DNA from 3 places in the Dyella sp. 2RAB6 genome. Region 1 is predicted to be linked to each of the others. Evidence: riboswitches for the same ligand, from Rfam matches in the RefSeq annotation. Region 1 holds a riboswitch; each other region holds the start of a gene.
The links. A riboswitch is a leader RNA that binds a small molecule or an ion and turns the genes downstream of it on or off. The one in region 1 is predicted to bind cobalamin.
Positions count from the first base shown of each region.

Region 1 (7,177 bases):
GGTGGGATCGCACGCCCAATCCTCGGTAAGAACGCCTTGCCGGATATAGCGATGGATCGACGAATAAGGCCAGTCGCTGGCTCGTGCGGTGTAGCCGTGTTTAACCGGGTTGATATGGACGTAATCGATGTGCCGCGTAAGGTCGCGTTGACTGCGAATCTCGTGCTCCCAGTAGCGGCGCTGCCAGATGCAGCGCTCGCTTTTCTTTCGGCGCGATGAGCCTATCGCTTCATCGGGCTGCATCGCGCGGGAAAAGCGCTGCTTGATGAGCATCCAGCGAGTCGAGTAGTCGCTGTCTCCTTCGGGCAGCGTCCAGATCGCATGCATATGGTCCGGCATCACGGCCCAAGCTACGGCGGTGAGGGGATGCCCGCGCAAAGTGGCTCTTACCGCGTGGCGCAACATGTCGATGCGATCGACCAGCAGGTGGCTGGAGCGATCAGCGAGATTGAGCGTGAAGAAGAATGTGCCGCCCGGTGTGCGGGCTCTGCGATAACGCATGGGTCTCGTTGGGGTTCGCTGCGCTCACCCCAACCTACGGATGCACGCATCCGATCACCATCGGCGTAGGTTGGGGTGAGCCGAAGGCGAACCCCAACATCGAGCGTAGGGAGGTGCCGAGAGCTGGCGTCAGAACGCCATGTCGAACGCCACTTCGCCCTGCACACCCACCTGATACGCCGACACGCGGCGCTCGAAGAAGTTGGTCACTTCCTGCACGTCCTGCAGGTCCATGAAGTCGAACGGGTTCTTCGCGCCGTACTTCTTGGGCAGGTCGAGCTGCGCCAGGCGCTGGTCGGCGCAGTACTCCAGATACTGGCGCATATCCTTCACCGACAGGCCGGCCACGCCGCCGGAGAGCACGTCCTCGGCGAACTGCGTTTCGCAGGCGATGGCGTCTTCCAGCATCTCTTCCACTTGCATGCGCATGGCCTCGTCGAACAGGTCCGGCTCTTCGGCGCGCACCGTGCGCACCACGTCGAAGGCAAAGCCCATATGGCCGGATTCGTCGCGGAACACCCAGTTGGTGCCGGCGGCCAGGCCATGCAGCAGGCCGCGCGAGCGCAGGAAGTACACGTAGGCGAAGGCGGCGAAGAAGAACAGGCCTTCGATGCAGGCGGCGAAGCAGATCAGGTTGAGCAGGAACTGGCGGCGCTGTTCGCGCGTTTCCAGGCGCTGCAGGTTCTGCACCGAGTCGATCCACTTGAAGCAGAACTCGCCCTTCTGGCGGATCGAGGGGATGTTCTGGATCGCGTCGAATGCCTTGTGGCGCTCGGCCGGATCGGGAATATAGGTGTCCAGCAGGGTGAGGTAGAACTGCACGTGCAGCGCTTCCTCATACAGCTGGCGCGACAGATACATGCGCGCTTCCGGCGCGTTGATGTGCTGGTACAGGTTCAGCACCAGGTTGTTCGCCACGATGGTGTCGCCGGTGGCGAAGAACGCCACCAGGCGATGGATCAGATGGCGGTCGGCATCGCTCATCTTGGACTTCAGGTCGGTGACGTCCAGCGAGAAATCCACTTCCTCCACCGTCCAGGTGTTCTTGATGGCGTTGCGGTACATCTCGTAGAACTCGGGATAGCGCATCGGGCGCAAGGTGAGTTCGAAGCCGGGATCGAGGATGTGCTGGCGGCGGGTGGTTTCGGTGGACATGGTTGATCCTTGCGACAACGTGGGGCGAGCAATCCTTCTCCCTCCGGCGACCCGAAGGTAGTCCCCGTGGGAGAGAAGGTGCCGGCAGGCGGATGAGGGTTCGGGCGGAGTGGGGCTCATCACTCCGGCCGTACCCTCACCCCAACCCCTCTCCCGATGGGAGAGGGGCTTCGCGTGTACTTACTGGCAGGCTTCGCAGTACTCGGGGTTTTCCAGCGAGCAGAACACGGCCGCCGCGGCCTGCTCCTGCTCGATGACCGGTGCCGCGACCGCCTTCGGCGATGCCGACACCGTGGTCTTGGCGATCTTGGTCGCCGGCCTCGAACGCAGGTAGTACGTGGTCTTGATGCCCGACTTCCACGCGTACATGTACATGGAACTCAACTGCCCGATGTTCGGGTTTTCCATGAACAGGTTCAGCGACTGGCTCTGGTCGATATAGGCGCCGCGCGCGGCACCAAGGTCGATCAGCGCCTTCTGCGGCAGCTCCCACACCGTGCGGTAGATCTGGCGCAGGCGCTCGGGGATGTTGGCGATGCCCTGGATCGAGCCTTCCGCCAGCTTGATCGCGTCGCGCACTTCCGCCGTCCACAGGCCCAGGGTCTTCAGCTCATCGACCAGGTAGCGGTTGACCACCAGGAAATCCCCGGACAGCGTCTCGCGCTTGAACAGGTTGCTCACCTGCGGCTCGATGCACTCGTAGCAGCCGGAGATCGAGGCGATGGTGGCGGTCGGCGCGATCGCGATCAGCAGCGAGTTGCGCAGGCCGTGCTCCTTCACGCTGGCGCGCAGCGATGCCCAGCGGGCGTCGTCGTTCGGCTTGGCCTGCGGCCAGTAGTCGAACTGCAGCTCGCCGTTGGCGGCGCGGCTTTCCGCGAAACCCGGATGTGCGCCGTGCTCGCGCGCCAGCTCGTTGGACATCGACAGCGCGTGGAAGTAGATCTCCTCGGCGATGCGCGTGGACAACGCCAGCGCCTCGGCCGAATCGAACGGCAGGCGCAGCTTGAAGAACACGTCCTGCAGGCCCATCACGCCCAGGCCCACCGGGCGCCACTTCTGGTTGGCGGTGCGCGCGGTGTCGATCGGATAGAAGTTCAGGTCGATCACGCGGTCGAGTTGGCGCACGGCGGTGCGCGCGGTGGCGGCGAGCTTGTCGAAGTCGAACACGCCGTCCACCACGTGGCGCGCCAGGTTCACCGAGCCCAGGTTGCACACCGCGGTCTCGCCGGCGTTGGTCACCTCGAGGATCTCGGTGCACAGGTTGGACAGGTGGATGACGTTCTGCGGCTTGGCAGTCTGATTGCTGGTGGCGTTGCTGCGGTCCTTGAAGGTCATCCAGCCGTTGCCGGTCTGGGCCAGGGTGCGCAGCATGCGCGCGTACAGATCGCGTGCCTTGACCTTCTTCACCGCGATGCCGGCGGCTTCCGCTTCGCGGTAGGCGCGCTCGAAGGTCTCGCCCCAGCTGTCGACGAAGTGCGGCACGATCTTCGGATCGAACAGCGACCACTCGCTGTCGCTCTCGACGCGGCGCATGAATTCGTCGGGAATCCAGTTGGCCAGGTTGAGGTTGTGCGTGCGGCGCGCCTCGTCGCCGGTGTTGTCGCGCAGTTCGAGGAATTCCTCGATATCCGCGTGCCACGGTTCCAGGTACACGCAGGCCGCACCCTTGCGCTTGCCGCCCTGGTTCACCGCGGCGACCGAGGCGTCCAGCGTCTTCAGCCACGGCACCAGGCCGTTGGAATGGCCGTTGGTGCCGCGGATCAGCGAGCCGCGTGAACGCACGCGCGAGTAGGCCAGGCCGATGCCGCCGGCGAACTTGCTGAGCTTGGCTACGTCGCCGTACTTCTCGTAGATCGACTCCAGCGAATCGGTTGGCGAGTCGAGCAGGAAGCAGGAGCTGAGCTGCTCGTGCGCGGTGCCCGCGTTGAACAGCGTGGGCGAGCTGGCCATGTATTCCAGCGAGGACAGCAGGCGGTACAGCTCCAGCGTCTCGCTGATTTGATGGGTGCCCCCCTCGTTGCCGCCCAGCGCACAGGCGATGCGCATGAAGAAGTATTGCGGCGTCTCGATCACCTTGCGCAGCTGCGGATGGCGCAGCAGATAGCGGTCGTACACGGTGCGCAGGCCGAAGTACTCGAAGCGGCGCGTGGCCAGCGGGTCGATCGCGTCGTTGAGCTTGCGCGCATTGGCGGCGACGAAGTCGCGCAGGCGCTCGTTGAGGATGCCCAGCTCCGCGCCGCGCGCGACCGACTGGGAAAAGCTCTGGATTTCCTGGCCGCTCACTTCCTTGTCGACATATGCGCCCAGCAGGCGCGCGGCGAGCTGGCCGTACTCGGGTTCCTCGGCGGTGAGCGCGGCGGCGGTGCGGATCGACAGCTCGTCCAGCTCGCGCGTGGTGGCGCCGTCGTACAGGCCGCCGATGGTCTTCAGCGCCACCCGCAGCGGATCGACCGCGTGCAGGCCTTCGCCGCTGCGGGTCACCGCGCGCACGATCTTGTTGACGTCGACGATCTCCTGGCTGCCGTTGCGCTTGGTCACACGCATCTGGCCAGGGTTGTGCGGAGGGGTGAGGGCGAACGGCGTTTCCGCGACGGCTTCCATGCGCGCGGGCTCAGGCGTGGCCGCGTCGGTGGCGGCGGGGAAGGCGGATGCGTCCGCGCGATCGTCGGTGCGTTCGCGCGAGTCGGTATCGATAGGTTGCATGGCGGCATCGCTCCAGGCCAAAGGCTTCAACGACCTGCTCCCGCGCGCAGGGCTGAGACAGGACGGTTTCTGCGCGGACGGCCGTGCGCCGGAGCGAATGCTCCGCGCCACGGCGCGCCTCCCCGCGGAAGCCGCCATCACTCATCGCGACGCTCTTGTCGCGATGTGCCGGCAGGTCTTCGGACTCGCAGACATGGATCGTTCGTGGGCGATCGATCCGACCTACTTGCCCCCGCTTCCCAGCCTCCCGGGCCAGTGCGATGGGAGCTTTCGTTTCCGCTTACCGCTGCGGGGCAGTTCCGGATTCAAACCGGATTCCCTATTAAGCCAATCCGACCGTGGGTCTGAGAAAGGCACCGACCGGCACAACATATAGGGGTTAGCCGGGGTCGGTCAACCCAATAACTTGTGCATAGATCGGTGGATAAGTGGCCTGGTGCGAGGCGTGGCGCGGGCTGGCGGGTTTCCCAAAATCTTGTGGACCCGCCCGTGCCGGGCAAGCTCAGGGCTCGATCGTGAAATCCACCTCGATCGGATACGGCGCCGGGCTGGCCGGGGGAGCCGGCAGCTTCCAGTTGGCGAAGCTGCTGAGCAGGCAGGTGGCCACGTCGGTGGGGGCGCGTACTTCGACCCGGCCCAGGCTGCCGTCCGGGTGCACCTCGGCGACCAGGGTGAACGGCGTTTTGTTGGGCTTGGGCAGGGAGGTGATACAGGCCTTGAGCGCGTCGGTGGTGCGGTCGCCGATCGCGGCCCACATCGCCTTCTGGTACTCCGACCCGCCCTTGGCGGCCTCGGTCAACTTCGCCTGCTGCACCCGCGTTGAGAAATCGTCCGCCGGCAGGCCGGGCGTGGATAGCAGGGCGAGGAAGAGCAGGCTGGTCATGGCGGGGCTCCTTGCGGGAAAGGCCGCCACGTTACCGCAGTGCAAGCCACCGAAGGGGAGAGGGTCATGCCGAGGTCGCCGAAGATCGTCGCCGCGCTGCTGGCGCTGGCTGCTACCGCGCAGGCCGGGGCGGTGGAACGTGTGGAGGTTCCGCGTTCCGATGGAGCGAGCACGCCGCTGATGGTGTACGAACCGGCCGCGACGAAAGCCTGCCCGCCCTTGCTGCTGGTTTCGCATGGCGCCGGCGGCAGCGAGCAGGGTCTGCGCTATGTGGGCGAGGCGCTCAGCGCCGACGGCTGGCGGGTGGTGGCGATGGGCCACCGCGAAAGCGGCCTGCCGGTGCTGAAACAGGACTTGCGCAGCGGTGGCTTCAAGGGCGGCATCACCGCGCTGGTCACCGACGCACCGGCGTATCGCGCGCGCTTCCTCGATGTCGACGCTGCCCTGGCCTGGTCCGAACAGCGCTGCCCTGCGCCATTCAAGGCGCTATTGGGCCATTCGATGGGCGCGATCACGGTGATGCTGGAAGCTGGCGCGCATAACAAGTTGGGATTGGCGCCGAAGGGCGGCTTCGACGCCTATGTGGCGCTCTCGCCGGAAGGACCGGGGCCGGTGTTTCCCGCAGGCGCATGGGCACCGATCCGCGCGCCGATGCTGCTGGTTACCGGCACGCGCGATCAGGGGCTGGGCGGCGACTATCGCTGGCGCATGCAGGCGTTCGATGGGCTCGGGCCGGGCTGCCGCTGGCTGGCGATAGTGGACGGCGCCAACCATATGAACTTCGGCGGCGGCCAGTTCGCCGCCGGCGTGCAGAAGAGCACCACGACCCTGGTGGCGACTTATCTGGATGCCTTGCGCGCCGGCAGTTGCGGCATGCCTCCGGCCCTGGACGGCGTTTCGATTCGACAGAAGCCGCGCTCATAGCGTGCTTTCAACTTGCGTCCTGCTCCGGGGCGGCGGCCTCTGAAGCAGGCGCCTGCAGGTAGTCGAGAGTCGCCTGCAGCATGCCGGTCATGCCGATGCGTAGTGCTTCCTCATCCATGAAGAACCGGGGCGAGTGATTGGCCGGCGCCTTCGCCGCATCCTGCCCGGCTGGCGTGGCGCCGACGAAAAAATACACGCTTGGCACCGCCCTGGCGAAATGGGCGAAGTCTTCCGAGGGCATCGCCAGCGGGGCTTCGATCACGTGCTCGCCGCCGATCGCCTTGCCCAGGCTGCCGCGCACGCGTGCGGTCAGCGCCGCGTCGTTGACCGTCACCGGGTAGCTGTCGCCCATCGGGATCTGCGCCTCGACCGTGGCGCCGTTGGCGGCGGCGACGTGCTCTGCGATGCCGCGCAGGCCGTCGATGGCCTGTTGGCGCATGCCGGCATCGAAGGTGCGCAAGGTGCCTTGCAACTCCACTTTGTCGGGAACGATGTTGTGGCGCGCGCCGCCCTCCACGATGCCGAAGCTGAGCACCGCCGGCAGGGTGCCGATATCGAGCCTGCGGCTGACGATGGTCTGCGCCTGGTTGACGATCTGCGCTGCGGTGACGATGGGATCGACACCGTTCCAGGGCATCGCGCCGTGGGTCTGGCGGCCGTGGATCACCAGCTTGAAGCCGTCCGCGCCGGCCAGGGCGGGGCCGGGCCGCAGCGCGACCGCGCCGACGTTGAGCGTGCTGATCACGTGCATGCCGAACACGGCATCGGGCTTGAAGTCGCGGAACACGCCTTCCTTCAGCATCAGCGGCGCGCCGCCTTCTTCACCTGCCGGAGCGCCTTCCTCGGCCGGCTGGAACAGGAACATCACTGCGCCGGGCAATTCCTGCTTCATGCCGGCCAGCACGGTGGCCAGGCCCAGCAGCATCGCGGTATGCGCGTCGTGGCCGCAGGCATGCATCACGCCGGTGGACTTGCCGCGGTACTCGCCCTGCACCCGGGAGGCGAACGGCA
Region 1 covers NZ_JBFRGP010000005.1:14,065-21,241, forward strand. Annotated here, with positions in the region: gene AB4083_RS09995 (REP-associated tyrosine transposase) at 1-501, opposite strand, end outside; gene AB4083_RS10000 (ribonucleotide-diphosphate reductase subunit beta) at 631-1,656, opposite strand; gene AB4083_RS10005 (ribonucleoside-diphosphate reductase subunit alpha) at 1,837-4,257, opposite strand; cobalamin riboswitch at 4,513-4,739, opposite strand; gene AB4083_RS10010 (peptidase C13) at 4,862-5,242, opposite strand; gene AB4083_RS10015 (alpha/beta hydrolase family protein) at 5,309-6,166, shown strand; gene AB4083_RS10020 (amidohydrolase) at 6,174-7,177, opposite strand, start outside.

Region 2 (7,177 bases), on a different contig from region 1:
ACGTCCAGCACCGCCGGGTCCTTCAGCATGATCTCGGCGGCTTTCTGCGCGCGCAGCGCCATCAGGCTTGGCGAGATATTGGTGTCGGCGCGCACCATGGCGCGGATCAGGCCGATATCTTCCTTCGGCATGAAGTTGAAGCCGGCGGTCTTCACCACCGCCATCGCCAGCCCGACGGTCAGCGCCAGCAGCAGCAGCGGCTGCCAGCGCATCAGGCGGCGGTGGTGCATGGCCCAGTCCAGCGCGCGCTCGTACACGCGCTGCATGCCGCGGTCGAAGCGCTCGACCGCACGCTCGATCCGGCCCGGCTCGCGCCGCTCGTTTTCCTGTTTAAGCATCCAGCCGCACAGCGCCGGCGTCACGGTGAGCGAGATCACCGCCGAGATCACCACCGCGGCGGTCAGGGTCACCGAGAACTCGCGCATGATCACGGTGAACTGGCTGTTGCCGAACAGCAGCGGCACGAACACCGCCACCAGCGACAAGGTGATCGAGATCACCGTGAAGCCGATCTCGCGCACCCCCAGCAGCGCCGCCGGCAGCGCCTGCTCGCCGTGCTCCATATGGCGCACGATGTTCTCGATCACCACGATCGCATCGTCCACCACGAAGCCGATGCACAGCACCAGCGCCACCAGCGACAAGGTGTTGAGGGTGTAGCCCAGCGACCACATCACGATGAACGCGCCGGCCAGCGACAGCGGCACGCTCAGCGTGGCGATCAGGGTCGGGCGCAGCCGGCGCAGGAACACCAGCATCACCAGCGCCACCAGCAGGATGCTCAGCAGCAGCGCCATCTCCACTTCGTGCAGGGCCGAGCGGGTGGTCTGGGTCAGGTCGAAGATCGGGGTGATCTTCAGGTCGGCCGGCAGCCAGGCGCGCATTTCCGGCAGCTTGGCGCGCACCGCGTCGGCGGTGGCCACGGCATTGGCTTCCGGGCGCTTGCTGACGCGCACGGTGACCGAGCGGGTGCCGTTGAACCAGGCGGCCTGGTATTCGTCCTGCTGGCCGCTGTAGACCTTGGCCACGTCGGACAGGCGCACCGGCGTGCCGTTCTTCACCGAGATCAGCAGCTGGCCGAATTCCTCCGGGTTGTGCAGCGCATCGGTGGCGGTGACCGTCATCTGCGTGGTGCCGTCGGTCAGGATGCCCTGCGGCGAGGTGACGTTGGCCGCGCGCAGCGCATTGCGCACGTCGTTGCCGGACAGGCCCATCGCCGCCAGCTGCGCATTGTTGAGCTCGACGCGCACCGCCTTCGGCCGCCCGCCCATGATCCGCACCTGGGCCACGCCGGGCACCTGCGACAGCACCGGCTTGATCAGCGTGTCGGCCATGTCGAACAGCTTGTCGGGGGTCTGCGTGGTCGAGGTCATCGACAGCAGCAGCACCGGCATCTGCGAATTGTTGAATTTGAAGTAGCGCGGCGGGATGGTCATGCTCGACGGCAGGTCGACCTGGGCGGCATTGATCGCCGCCTGCACGTCGCGCGCCAGCTTGTCGGTGGACTTGCCTGGCTCGAACAGCAGGATCACCGAGGTGGAGCCGTCATTGCTTTCCGAGCTCATCTCCTTGATGCCCGGAATGCGCCCCAGATGCCGCTCCAGCGGCGCGGCCACGGTGGAGGCCATGGTCTGCGCGCTGGCGCCCGGCACCTCCGCATAGACGGACATGCCGGGGAATTCCAGCGCCGGCAGCGCGGCCACGCCGATCAGCAGGTAAGTCCAGATGCCGGCCAGCGCCAAGCCCAGCGCGAGCAACGAAGTGCCCACCGGGCGGCGGATCATTGGAGCAAAGATATTCACGTAGTCCCCGGGCAGCGCCTCCTGCGGCGCTCCGCAGGCGGGACTTTATGCCGGGGGGCACGTGCTTGGGATGTGCCTGAAGTTCGTAGCGCATATAGGTCGTAGGTTGGGGTGAGCCATCGGCGAACCCCAACATCGCAGCCTATGAAGGTGCCACGTTGGGGTTCGCCTGCGGCTCACCCCAACCTGCGCCGGTCAGTGCGCCGGGCTGTAGCGCAGCGTCAGGTAGGCCGTGCGGCCCAGCTGGTTGTAGAAGCGCACGGTTTCGTAGCGGTGGTCGAACACGTTGGCCACGCGCCCCTGCAGGGTCCAGCCGGGCTGGAAGTTCCAGCTCGCGCGCAGGTCGACCGTGGTGTAGCCGCCCAGGCGCTGCAGGTTGGCCGCGTCGTCGTAGCGGTAGCCCTCGGCGTTGACCGTGCCGCCGATGCTGAAGGCGCCGCCCAGGTCGCGGTCCAGGTCGAGGCGGGCGATCCGCTCCGGACGGCGGGCCAGCAGGTTGCCGCGGCTGGGGTCGTCCTCGCCGCGGTTCTCCGGCTTCTGGAAGGTGAGGTAGCCGCGCAGGTGCCAGCCGTCGACGTCGGCGCCGAGCTGGCCTTCGATGCCGCGGATGCGCGCCTTGCTCACGTTGATCGGCACGAAGAAGGCGTCGTAGCCGATCAGCTGGTCGATCCTGGTCTGGTAGGCATTCACCGCCCAGTTCCACACGCCCGGGCGTGCCGACAGGCCGATCTCCGCCGTGCGCGACTTCTCCGGCTTGAGATTGGGGTTGGCGGTGGCGAAGCCGAAGAACGGCGGGAAGTAGAGGTCGTTGAAGGTCGGCGCGTGGAACGCGGTGCCGTAGGAGGCGGTGAACTTCAGGCCGTTCGCGAAGCCGTAGCCATACGCCGCGGCGCCGGTGTTGTGGTTGCCGAACTGCTGGTTGTGGTCGTGGCGGGCCGAGAGCTGGATTTCATGCGGGCCGAACTGGCCCTGGTACAGCGCGAACACGCCGGTGTTGTCGCGCTTGCTGCGCAGGTAGCCGGTGTCGCTGTCGACGTGTTCCTGCTGGTAGTCCACGCCAGCGCTGAGCAGCTGGCCGGGGGCGAGCGTCACGTCGTTCTGCCAGGTGGCCTGGTTGCGGCGCGAATAGAGATGGCCGGCGGGCGTCATGTCCGCAGCCAGATCGGCGCGGTTGAGATAGTTGTCGGCGCGGTCGATGTTCTGGCCGGCGCTCAAGCTCATCTTCCACGCGTCGAGCACGGCGAAGCGCAGGTTCGCACCCGCCACCTGCTGCGAGCGGCGCGTGTAGTTCTGGAAGCTGCCGTCGTACTCGATATCGCCCTTGCTCTTGAGCACGCTGGCGCTCAGCTCGGTGCCGTCGTCCCAGCGGTAGCCGCCGCTGAGCGCGCCGTTGTAGGTGCGGTAGCCGTCGTTGTCCGGCTCGTTGGTGAAGCAGCCGCCCACGCCCGCCGCCGCCGCGCGGCAGGCATTGATGCCGCGCGTGTACTGGCCGCCCACGCTGGCGTTGAACCAGGCGTTGCGCGAGCCGCCGGACAGGCCGAACTGGCCGTCGACCAGGCGATGGCTGCCCACACCCACGGTGACCGACGGCGTCAGCGCTTCGTCGGGCTGGCCGTGGCGGGTGAAGATCTGGATCACGCCGCCGATCGCATCCGAGCCGTACAGGCTGGAACGCGGGCCGCGCACGATCTCGATGCGCTCGATCTGTTCCACCGGCAACTGCTCGAACGCGGGAATGCCGGCGCCGACGGTGCCGATGCGCACGCCGTCGACCAGCACCAGCGTGTGCGAGGAATTGGTGCCGCGCATGAACAGCGAGGTCTGCTGGCCGAGGCCGCCGGCATTGCCGAACGCCACGCCCGGCAAGCCGGCCAGCAGGTCCTGCACCGACTGCGGCTGCAGGCGTTCGATATCCGCGCGGGTCAGCACGGTGACCGGTGCCAGCGTCTGGTCGATCGGCGTGGCCGTGCGGGTGGCGGTCACCACCACGGTGGGGAGCTGCCCGGCCTCGTTCTGGTCGGCGGCATGGGCCGCGGCGACGCAGGCGAGCAGGGCGGTGGCCAGCAGGGTCTTCTTCATGGAGCGCTTTTCCTTGGCCGCGCCTCGCGCACGGCCCATCAATGATGAGCTGGCGGCACGACGGAGGAGGTAGCGCAAACGACGGCAGGCAGACAGGCACCGGCACGTGGTCCGGCTGCGCCCTCCGCGAGCCACCAGGAAAAATATTCGGGCCGGTCTCCGGGCTTGCGAGTGCGCGTCGCCGCGCGATCCTGCAGTGGCCTTCCCGCACTCGTGGAGTGCAGTGGCATGTCACCGCCGGTGGAACTGCTCGCTTACCGTTGCGGGGGCAGCGCCGGCCTTGCCACGAAGGCGCACCGGCTTCCCGTTTCATCCCTTGGCGTGATGGCCTTGGGACACCCGAACAAACGCAACTTTAACGGGGCGGCCGGGGCGCTGGCAACGCAGCGCTTGGGGTGGGGCAGGGTGGCCAGCTAGTTCTTGCGCCTACCCCATCGTTTCCCAAACGCGCATACCGAATGAAATTACGACCTCATTTGGACGTCCAAAAGGCACTCAAGCAAGCTTCAAGCAAGCTACACGCAAGCATGGCGAAAACTTACATTTTGCTGCCTAAGTAATTGTTGCAAATGATGTATTACGAAGCCCTGCAGGCGTAAATAATTTGTTGACGGACGCTAATTCACACGCTTATGTTCCGCCGGCGAATCGCTGGAACTTACGTGTTGCACACGAGAGCTTGGGGAAGTTCTCTCGGTGCGGGTCCGGTCTTACGTACTCTGCCGGCACGTTTTCCTGCGATTGGCAATTCGGCGCACTGCGCCTGTCGGCCGCAAAGGCCATCATGGGGAGAACGTCAATGATCAAGTTCCAGCACGCTGGTCGTGCGCCGCTGTGGCGCCGGACCACCCTCGCCGTTGCGTTGAGCATGAGCCTTGCCGGAGTAGCAGTGGCTCAGTCGAACGCCTCGGGCACCATCTTCGGCCGCGCCGATGAAGCCGGCGCCACCGTCCATATCGAGAACGTCGATACCGGCCTGACGCGCGATATCGGCCTGGATTCCAGCGGCCGCTACCGCGCCGCGTCGCTGCCGGTCGGCCGCTACCGCGTGACCCTGCAGAAGGACGGCAAGGACATCAGCACGCGCGACAACGTGCAGGTGGTGGTGAGCACCGGTTCCGAGATTTCGTTCACCGCCGCTGCCGCGGCGACGGCGGCCAAAAACCTGGAGGGTATTCAGGTGGTAGCCAATGCGCTGCCGGCGATCGACGTGTCGTCGGTCGACTCGCGCACGGTGCTGACCTCCGAGCAGCTGCAGAAGCTGCCCATTCTCAACAACGTCAATGCTGCGGCCCTGCTGGCGCCGGGCACCACCAACGGCGACAGCCGCTACGGCAATGCCATCTCGATGGGCGGTGCGTCAGCTGCCGAGAACCAGTACTACATCAACGGTTTCCCGGTCACCAATCCGCTCACCGGTCTGGGCTTCACCAGCCTGCCGTTCGACGCGATCGACCAGGAGCAGGTGTTCACCGGCGGCTACGGTGCCGAGTACGGCCGCTCCACCGGCGGCGTGGTGAACATCATCACCAAGCGTGGCACCAATACCTGGAAGGCCGGCGCTGAAGTGCAGTGGAGCCCGGCCAAGCTCGCCGCCTCGCAGCGCTACATCTACTACCCGGTAGGCAGTCACCGCGTCACCGACGGCAAGGTGCTGTTCCGCCCCAACGAGAAGCTGACCCAGACCCAGGTCGGCGCCTACGTCGGTGGCCCGCTGATCAAGGACAAGCTGTTCTTCTACGGCACCGGCGAGTTCACCAAGAACACCGGCCGCGTGCAGTACGGCACCAATAACGGCACCAACGGCAACAGCACCCGCACCACCGACGACAGCAACCACATCACGCGCTGGATGGCCAAGGTCGACTGGAACATCACCGACAGCCACATCCTGGAATTCACCGGGATCGGCGAGGATTCCATCCAGGACACGGTGATCTACAACTACAACTACAACACCGGCGTGCAGGGCACGCTCAAGGGCACGGAGCACCAGAAGAACCAGGGCACGGCCAACTCGACGCCCGGCGGTCAGGTCTACGTCGGCAAGTACACCGGTTACATCACCGACAGCCTGACCATCAATGCGCTGTATGGCCGCAGCACCGCGGACCACGTCGACAGCGTGGCCGGTGCCGCCGGCGTGGTGTGCCCGAACATCACCGACAGCCGCAGCAGTCCCAGCCGCACCAGCTGCGCACCGGTGGGCGGCAACCTGCGCGTGCCGGGCGCGAACGACAAGACCCACGCCTGGCGTTTCGACATCGAATACCACCTGGGCTCGCACACGCTGCGCGGCGGTCTGGACAACCAGACGCTGGAGTCGTTCTCCGGCCTGGCCACGCAGGGCGGCGCGCTGTGGACGTACTTCAACGCCACCGATGACTTCTCTACCGTGCCGGGCATCGTCATTCCGCCGGGCGCGACCGAAGTCGCCCAGCGCACCATCTTCAGCGCCGCGGGCAAGGTGAAGGTGGAACAGCAGGCGCAATACATCGAAGACCACTGGCAGATCAGCGATCGCTGGCTGGCCTACCTCGGCCTGCGCAACGAGCAGTTCAAGAACTTCAACACCGATGGCGTGGTGTTCCTGAAGCAGCGCCACCAGCTTGCGCCGCGCCTGGGCGTGACCTGGGACGTCAACGGCGATTCCAGCTTCAAGATCTATGCGAACGCCGGTCGCTACCACCTGGCCGTGCCGTCGAACGTGGCCATCCGCGGTGCCGGTCCGCAACGCTTCGAAAACCAGTACTTCGTGTATACCGGCGTCGACCCGGTGACCAATGCGCCGATCAACCCGACCCCGATCAGCTCGGTGTTCTTCGCCAACGGCGCCAACGGCCAGGCGCCGAACCCGGTGACGCTGGCCAAGAAGGGCATCAGCGCCTATTACCAGGACGAGTACATCCTGGGCTTCGACAAGGAAGTCGCGCCGAACTACACCGTCGGTGCCAAGGCCATCTATCGCAACCTCAAGAGCATCATCGACGACTTCTGCGATGCGCGGCCGTTCCTCGCCCATGAAGCCGCCGCCGGTACGCCGATCACCAATCCGGCGTTCACCGGATGGGAGACCAACGGCGCGCCGTGCCTGCTGTTCAACCCGGGCCATGGCGGCACCTTCACCGTCGACCACGACGGCAACGGCACGCTCAAGAACATCACGCTCTCGAAGGAAGAGCTCGGCTTTCCGGAACTGAAGCGCAAGTACCTCGCGCTGAACCTCTATCTGGAACACCAGTTCGACCAGAAGTGGTACGGCAAGGTCGAGTACGTCTGGTCGCACAACTTCGGCA
Region 2 covers NZ_JBFRGP010000006.1:81,124-88,300, forward strand. Annotated here, with positions in the region: gene AB4083_RS11550 (efflux RND transporter permease subunit) at 1-1,802, opposite strand, end outside; gene btuB (TonB-dependent vitamin B12 receptor) at 1,998-3,881, opposite strand; cobalamin riboswitch at 4,015-4,239, opposite strand; gene AB4083_RS11560 (TonB-dependent receptor) at 4,771-7,177, shown strand, end outside.
Region 2: another riboswitch for cobalamin. It lies ahead of btuB (TonB-dependent vitamin B12 receptor); the one in region 1 lies ahead of AB4083_RS10005 (ribonucleoside-diphosphate reductase subunit alpha).

Region 3 (7,177 bases), on a different contig from region 1:
TAGTCCAGGCATTCGCCGCCGGCGATCGAGACGGCGAAGGAGAACGTGGCATTCGCATCGAAGGTGGCTTCGCTCGGCGCGGCGACCACGAAGCCCTGCCCCGTCGGCATGAACAGGCAGCGCAGTCCGCTCAATTGCTTGAGCGTGGACGGCGTCGGCACCACCCGCAGCAGCGGGCGCACGTCGTAGCCGAGCAGGCGCGCAGCCTGCAGGTCGGCCGGCAGCGTATCGAAGCGCTGGCCGCCGTCGTCCAGCCAGTAGTGGTGCAGCAAGCGCACTTCGAACAGGCGGCGGTAGGCAGTGGTCGCGTGTTCGCTCATCTCAACCCACCAGGCCGATCTGGCTGAGGGACGGCGCGGCGGTGTTGCCGGCCAGCTCGGTGATCAGGCCGGCCTCGGCCTGGGTTGCGCGCAGCTGCATTTCCAGCAGCCGCAGCGTGTACAGCGCGAACGGATACTGCTTGCCGCCCAGCGTGCCCCACAAATGGTTCACCTCTTCCATGGTCGGCGAGTAAATGTCGAAGATCAGCTTGAAGGTCTCCAGCTGGTCCAGCGCATTGGTCGGCGCATTGGTCACCAGCGAGGCCGGCGCCACCGAGTTCTGATCGAACACGTTGGCGAACTGGAAGAACTTGATGGTGCGCGAGAGCAGCAGCAGCGCATTGGTGTAGCTGGTGTGCGTGGCCACCACCATGATGTGGAAGTTCAGGAACACCGCGGGGTTCTGGTATTGCACGCGCAGGGTGGCGTCGTTGCGCACCGGCTGGACCAGGTTCTTGAGCGTCTTCTCCTCGCGGATATTGATCATCGAGAAGGCCAGCACGTCGCGCGGAATCGAACCCGGGCTGCCGGCGCCGCCGCCCACGCCCTCGGCGATATTGCCCAGGCGCACCTGCGGCGACACCGCCGGCACGCCGTAGGTGTCGGACAGGTGCCGCTCCAGCTCATTGGCGACGATCGTCAATGCATGCGACAGCATGTTGCCCCCTCGCGAATGGCCCCGCCCTTCCCAGGACGCAGGCCAGCCCGTGCGCGGCGCCTGGCGCCACGCTGCTCAAGAAACCGAAACGCTGACCCGACGCTTACAGCCGCGAACGAACGCGACCACCTGGCGCAATGCCCGGCAGCGTCGATGGGTCGGATAACTCGATGGCCGCCATATAAGGCGACGGCCGGCCGCTTTCCTTGGTCACGCTCACGCCGTATCTCCCTGTCGATCTGCGCGTAGCTCAGCGATCAGTGGCCGGGCGGTACGTGGCCGTGACGATCGCGTCATCCCTAGTCGCCTTCGTGCTCGAAGGCTGTCGCAGACTCTGCGTGGTGGGTGGCGATGCGCACAATCTGCCTTCCGGAGTAAGGGGAGGACTACAGCAGGGTCGGGAGATGGGTGGATGCAGCGGCGTGCGCGGCATGCGCCGGGCGGATGTACGGGTGCGCGGTCGAAGCGGTAATTCCAGAGTTATTTGTGCAAATCGATGGCTTCTCGAACAGCGTCGAGAGCTGTCACGAAACAGCCACATCGATGCCTTCCCGAAGATTCCTGTGATGCTCATCGCAGATACGCACTGGCGGCGAACGGGATAGGCCGAAAGTGCGATTGCTTGATCGGCGTGATTGGCAGGTGTGCTTCGTACAAGACGTGTGAACGCCCGACTCGTCATTCCGGCGCAGGCCGGAATCCAGTAGCGAGACGCCTGATTTTCGCGATGACGCGAAAACCGGGCCTTGGCTCTACTGGATTCCGGCCTGCGCCGGAATGACGAGTAAGGATATCGGCGCACCAAAGGCCTATCAGTGCAGATGCCTCAGCTTGTCCGGATTGCGCATCACATAGATCGCCGCCACCTTGCCATCCTCGATCAGCAGCGCCGTGGTCTGCAGCTCGCCATCCGCCTCCCGCGTGACAAAACCCGGCAAGCCGTTGACGAAGCCCATGCGCACGAGCTGCGAGGGATGCTCGCGCAGGACGGCCACCACACGCCCGTAGATCTCCAGCACCGCGACCGATCCGAGTACCGGCTCGAGGAACGCCGGGCGCTTGCCGCCACTGTCGGCATAGGCGTGGACGTCCGCCGTCAGCAAGGCGCCCAGGGCCTGCACGTCGCCGCTGCGGGTGGCCTGGAAGAACGCCTCCGCCAGCGCCAGCCCATGCCGGCGCTCCACCTTGAAACGCGGCCTCGCCTCGCGCACATGCACGCGCGCCCGCGCCGCGAGCTGGCGACAGGCTGCGACATCGCGCTGGATCGCCTCAGCCACCTGGCTGAACTCAAGGCCGAAGACGTCGTGCAGCAGGAAGGCGGCACGTTCCAGCGGCGACAGGCGTTCCAGCACCAGCATCAGCGGCAGGGTGACGTCCTCCACCGCTTCCTCTTCCAGCACCGGGTCGGGCAGCCACGGGCCGATATAGGTCTCGCGCTGGCGGTGCGCGGACTTCAGCAGGTCCAGGCACAGGCGCGTGACCGTGCGGCACAGATAGGCCTCCGGTTCACGCACCTCGCCCCGGTCGGCCTTCATCCAGCGGATGAAGGCCTCCTGCACCATGTCCTCGGCATCCGCGACGGAGCCGAGCATGTGGTAGGCCACGCGCAACAGCTTCGGGCGCAGCGGCGCGAAGCTGTTGCGGGCTTGCTGCAGCACCGCCTCGTCCATCAGGCGGCCGCGGCGCGCGCCGACGCCCTGACCTCGGCCGCCTCGGCGAACACGCCGAAACCGACGGCAAGGCGGTTCCAGCCGCCGATGATGTTGACGATCACGCTGAGCTTCACCTGCTCCTCCTCGCTGAAATGGGCCTTGAGCGCCGTGTAGGCCTGCTCGGGATCGGCACCTTCGGACAAGCGTGCCAGCACCTCGGCCCAGCCCAGCGCCGCGCGTTCCCGCTCGCTGTAGCAAGGCGCATCGCGCCAGGCGGCGACGAGGAACAGGCGCTGCTCGCTCTCACCCTTCTCGCGCGCTTCGGCAAAGTGCAGATTGAGACAATGCGCGCAGCCGTTGATCTGCGAAACACGGATCTGCACGAGTTCGGACAGGCCCGGCTCCAGGCTGGCGGATGCGGCCAGGGCGATCATCGCCTTCTGGTATTCCTTCAGCAGCACGGGCGCGGCGGTGACGAGGTTGAGCCTGGGGGTCTTGCTGGACATGGGCGGGGTCTCCTGTGTTGGTCCCGAAGCTGGGACGAGACAGGGGCCGCGGATGTGACATGCCCTCCCCGCTATCGGGCGCCGCGCTTGGTCGCGGCCTTGGCGACTGCAGCCTTGGCGACCGCGCGCTTGGCGGGTTTCGCCTTGGCTGGCTTCGCGGCCTCCTTTGCCGCGACTTTCCGCGCCGGCGCGGCCTTCCTGGCGGACACCGCCTTTCTGGCGGGCACGGCCTAACCAGGTGCTGCTCAACCCCTGGTCCACCTATCCGGGCGCGCCGATCGCCGGCGCCACCATTCCCACCGTGGGTACGCCGCAGCCGATGGTGCCCGAGGCGTGGGTGCGGACCTTCAAGAACATCCCCTCGACGGAACGCTGGGAGCCGGTCGCGCTGCGCCAGTACAAGGAAGGCTGAGCAAACCGTTCCAGGCCCGCGGGAGCAGCCCAGCCAGGGCTGCTCTCCTCACCTCCTTCCGCTTGACGAACCCCCTGCCCTGGACCTAACTTCCACCCCGCTGGTGGTTCCCATCCTTTCATCGCGATGAAAGGATGGATTAAAAGGGAAGCCGGTGCGGCCTTACGGCCAATTCCGGCGCTGCCCCGCAGCGGTGTGTGGAAACGACCCTCGTCAGAAGCACTGGCCTTGTGAAACCGGCCGGGAAGCGGCGAGCAGTAGGCGAGGCGTTCGCGCCTCTCGTCCACGAGCCCGAAGACCTGCCCCGGCCGGGAAGCGCGAGCTTCCCGCTTGACCTGGAGCTTCCGCGGGGAAGCGGCTGGGGCTGCGCGCCATGGTTTTGCCGTGGCCGTTCGCTCCTGCGCGACCTTGCGCCAGCCCGGTTCGCCCGCGGGGGCGAAGGTCGCGCGCGTATCCGCGAAACACTCGCGGCTGCGCGGTTCCTTCGTTCCTCATTCACCACGAATCGAGGAGTGCAGCATGACCACCGTTACCAATCTCGGCTTCCCGCGCATGGGTGCGCGGCGCGAGCTCAAGCAAGCCCTGGAAGCCTACTGGCGCGACGCGGCGCTACGGCCGCAACTGCTGGACAGCGCGCGCCAACTGCGCGAGCGCCATTGGCAACTGCAGCGCGAAGCCGGCGCGCACGTGGTGCCGTGCAACGACTTCTCGCTGTACGACCACGTGCTCGACACGGCCTTCCTGTTCGACGCGATTCCCGCACGCTACCGCGCCCTGGCCGATGCCGACCCGCTGGCCGGCTACTTCGCCATGGCCCGCGGCACGCAGCGCGAGGGTCTGGACCTGCACGCGCTGGAAATGACCAAGTGGTTCGACACCAACTACCACTACATCGTCCCCGAGCTGCAGGCCGGACAGGCGTTCCGCCTGCGCCACGACAAACCCGTCGCGGAGTTCCTCGAGGCGAAAGCGCTCGGCCATGCGGCGCGGCCGGTGCTGCTGGGGCCGGTCAGCTTCCTGCTGCTGTCCAAGACCACCGACGGCAGCGATCGCCTCGCCCTGCTCGACCGCCTGCTGGGTATCTACACCGAACTGCTGGGCAAGCTGCACGAGGCCGGCGCCGAATGGGTGCAGATCGACGAGCCCTGCCTGGTGCTCGATCTGGACCACGACGATGCCACCGCCTACCGCACGGCCTACGCGGCGCTGGCCCGCGCCGCGCGGCCGAAACTGCTGCTGGCCACCTACTTCGGCGCGCTCGGCGACAACCTGCGGTTGGCGCACGAATTGCCGGTCGACGGCCTGCATGTCGACCTGGTGCGCGCGCCCGCCCAACTCGATGCCGTGCTGGAAACGCTGCCGGCGGAACGCGTGCTGTCGCTCGGCGTAGTGGACGGCCGCAACGTGTGGCGTGCTGACCTGGACCGGGCCATGGCCATCACGCGCGTGGCGATCGAACGCCTCGGCAAGCAGCGCGTGTGGCTGGCGCCGTCCTGCTCGCTGCTGCACGTGCCGGTCGACGCCACGCTGGAGAAAGCGCTGCCGTCGGACGTGCACGCCTGGCTGGCCTTCGCGCGGCAGAAGATCGAGGAACTGCGCACGGTGGCGGACATGTGCAAGGGCGTGGTCACCGCCTACCCGGCCCTGGAACGGGCACGCGAGCTGGTCGCCGCGCGCAAGGGCTCGACCAAGGTGCACCGGCTGCAGGTGGCGCAACGCCTGGCCAACCTGGACGCCGCGGCCGCGCACCGCCGTTCCACCTACGCCTTCCGCCGCGCCAAGCAGCAGCGGCGCTTCGACCTGCCGCTGTTCCCGACCACCACGATCGGTTCCTTCCCGCAAACCAAGGAAGTGCGCGAGGCGCGCGCCCGCTACAAGTCGGGCCAGCTGTCCGCGGCGGACTACGATGAACTGATCGCCACCCAGACCGCCGAGTGCGTGCGCTTCCAGGAAGAGATCGGCATCGACGTGCCGGTGCACGGCGAGTTCGAACGCAACGACATGGTGGAATACTTCGGCGAACAGCTCGACGGCTTCGTCTTCACCAAGCACGGCTGGGTGCAAAGTTACGGCTCGCGCTGCGTCAAGCCGCCGGTCATCTACGGCGACGTGCAGCGGCCGGCACCGATGACCGTGCGCTGGTCCACCTATGCGCAATCGCTCACCCAGCGGCCGATGAAGGGCATGCTGACCGGCCCGGTCACCGTGCTGCAGTGGTCCTTCGTGCGCGACGACCAGCCGCGCGCCACCACCTGCCGCCAGTTGGCGCTGGCCCTGCGCGACGAAGTGCTGGATCTGGAAGCGGCCGGCATCCGCATCATCCAGATCGACGAGCCGGCGCTGCGCGAAGGCCTGCCGCTGCGCCGCGCGGACTGGGCCGGCTATCTGGCCTGGGCGGTGGAGAGCTTCCGCCTCGCCGCCGCCGGCGTCGCCGACGACACGCAGATCCACACCCATATGTGCTACTCGGAGTTCAACGACATCATCGAGGCCGTGGCCGCGATGGATGCCGACGTGATCTCGATCGAGACCTCGCGCTCGCGCATGGAACTGCTCGATGCCTTCGTGCGCTTCCGCTATCCCAACGAGATCGGCCCCGGTGTCTACGACATCCATTCGCCGCGCGTGCCGGACGTGGCGGAGATGGTCGGGTTGCTGGAGAAGGCCAGCGAGGTGCTCAGTCCGGAGCAGTTGTGGGTGAATCCCGATTGCGGCTTGAAGACGCGTGGCTGGGATGAAACGCGCAAGGCGTTGGTGGCGCTGGTGGAGGCGGCGCGCGTCATGCGTGAGCGGGTGATGGCGGCGGTGTGACGATGGCGAGGAACGCCAGCTGTACGCCTGGCGTTCCTTGCAGCCGGAAGCTCAGCTCCCGGCCGGCGCAGCCAGCCGCTGCATCCACGCACCGAGCTGTGCTTCCCCTTCTTCGTCCAGCTTGCCGGTCAACTCGCCATACCATCGGCAGATGTCCACCGCCGGCAGGCTGGCCTGGAGGATGGGCAAGCTGCGCTCGAGAAAACCCGGGAAAAATGGAATGCCGCGCGTCCACAGAAAGTGCGAATCGGTGATGCGCACGTGGGCATAGACGTCGCGCACCCAGCTCAGATGCGGCAACGCCTCGGCCTGAAGACCACGCTGATCGAGTGCGGAGATGAAGTTGGTGCGCGCAGTGACGGGTGAAAGCTCGCTCGACTCCTGGTTGATCTCGTCGAACTTCATCAGCCACGCCTCGCCGCGATGCACCTCGCCGCACATCACCGAGGTGGTGGCCAGTTGCAGGGCGTTATGCGCGCTCGGTTCCTGCTGAAACAGTGCCAGCCAGTACGGAAAAGCCTCCAGATAGCGCTGCTGCGCCGAACGCGCCAGCGCGCACAGACGATTGGCATCCGCGAACTGATCGACATAGGGGCTGGCGATGGCGACGGCCTCGTCATGGCGGCCGTCCTGGTGGGCCTTCAGGGCCGGAGCGAGCTCCGCGACGATATCGCCGCCTTCCTGCGCCTCGCTGTTCGACGCCGCAGGCGCGGGCGCATCGGTATCGCGGGATTTCTTGCCGAACAGCTTGTCCAACAGGCCCATCGCACTTGCTCCTTGTGAGTGAAGAAAGATTTCCTGTGTGCGGCATTGTCGTG
Region 3 covers NZ_JBFRGP010000002.1:127,107-134,283, reverse strand. Annotated here, with positions in the region: gene AB4083_RS04645 (hypothetical protein) at 1-320, opposite strand, end outside; gene AB4083_RS04640 (DUF4255 domain-containing protein) at 322-978, opposite strand; gene AB4083_RS04635 (sigma-70 family RNA polymerase sigma factor) at 1,791-2,636, opposite strand; gene AB4083_RS04630 (carboxymuconolactone decarboxylase family protein) at 2,648-3,136, opposite strand; gene AB4083_RS04625 (hypothetical protein) at 3,375-3,548, shown strand; cobalamin riboswitch at 3,635-3,869, shown strand; gene metE (5-methyltetrahydropteroyltriglutamate--homocysteine S-methyltransferase) at 4,068-6,359, shown strand; gene AB4083_RS04615 (hypothetical protein) at 6,411-7,124, opposite strand.
Region 3: another riboswitch for cobalamin. It lies ahead of metE (5-methyltetrahydropteroyltriglutamate--homocysteine S-methyltransferase); the one in region 1 lies ahead of AB4083_RS10005 (ribonucleoside-diphosphate reductase subunit alpha).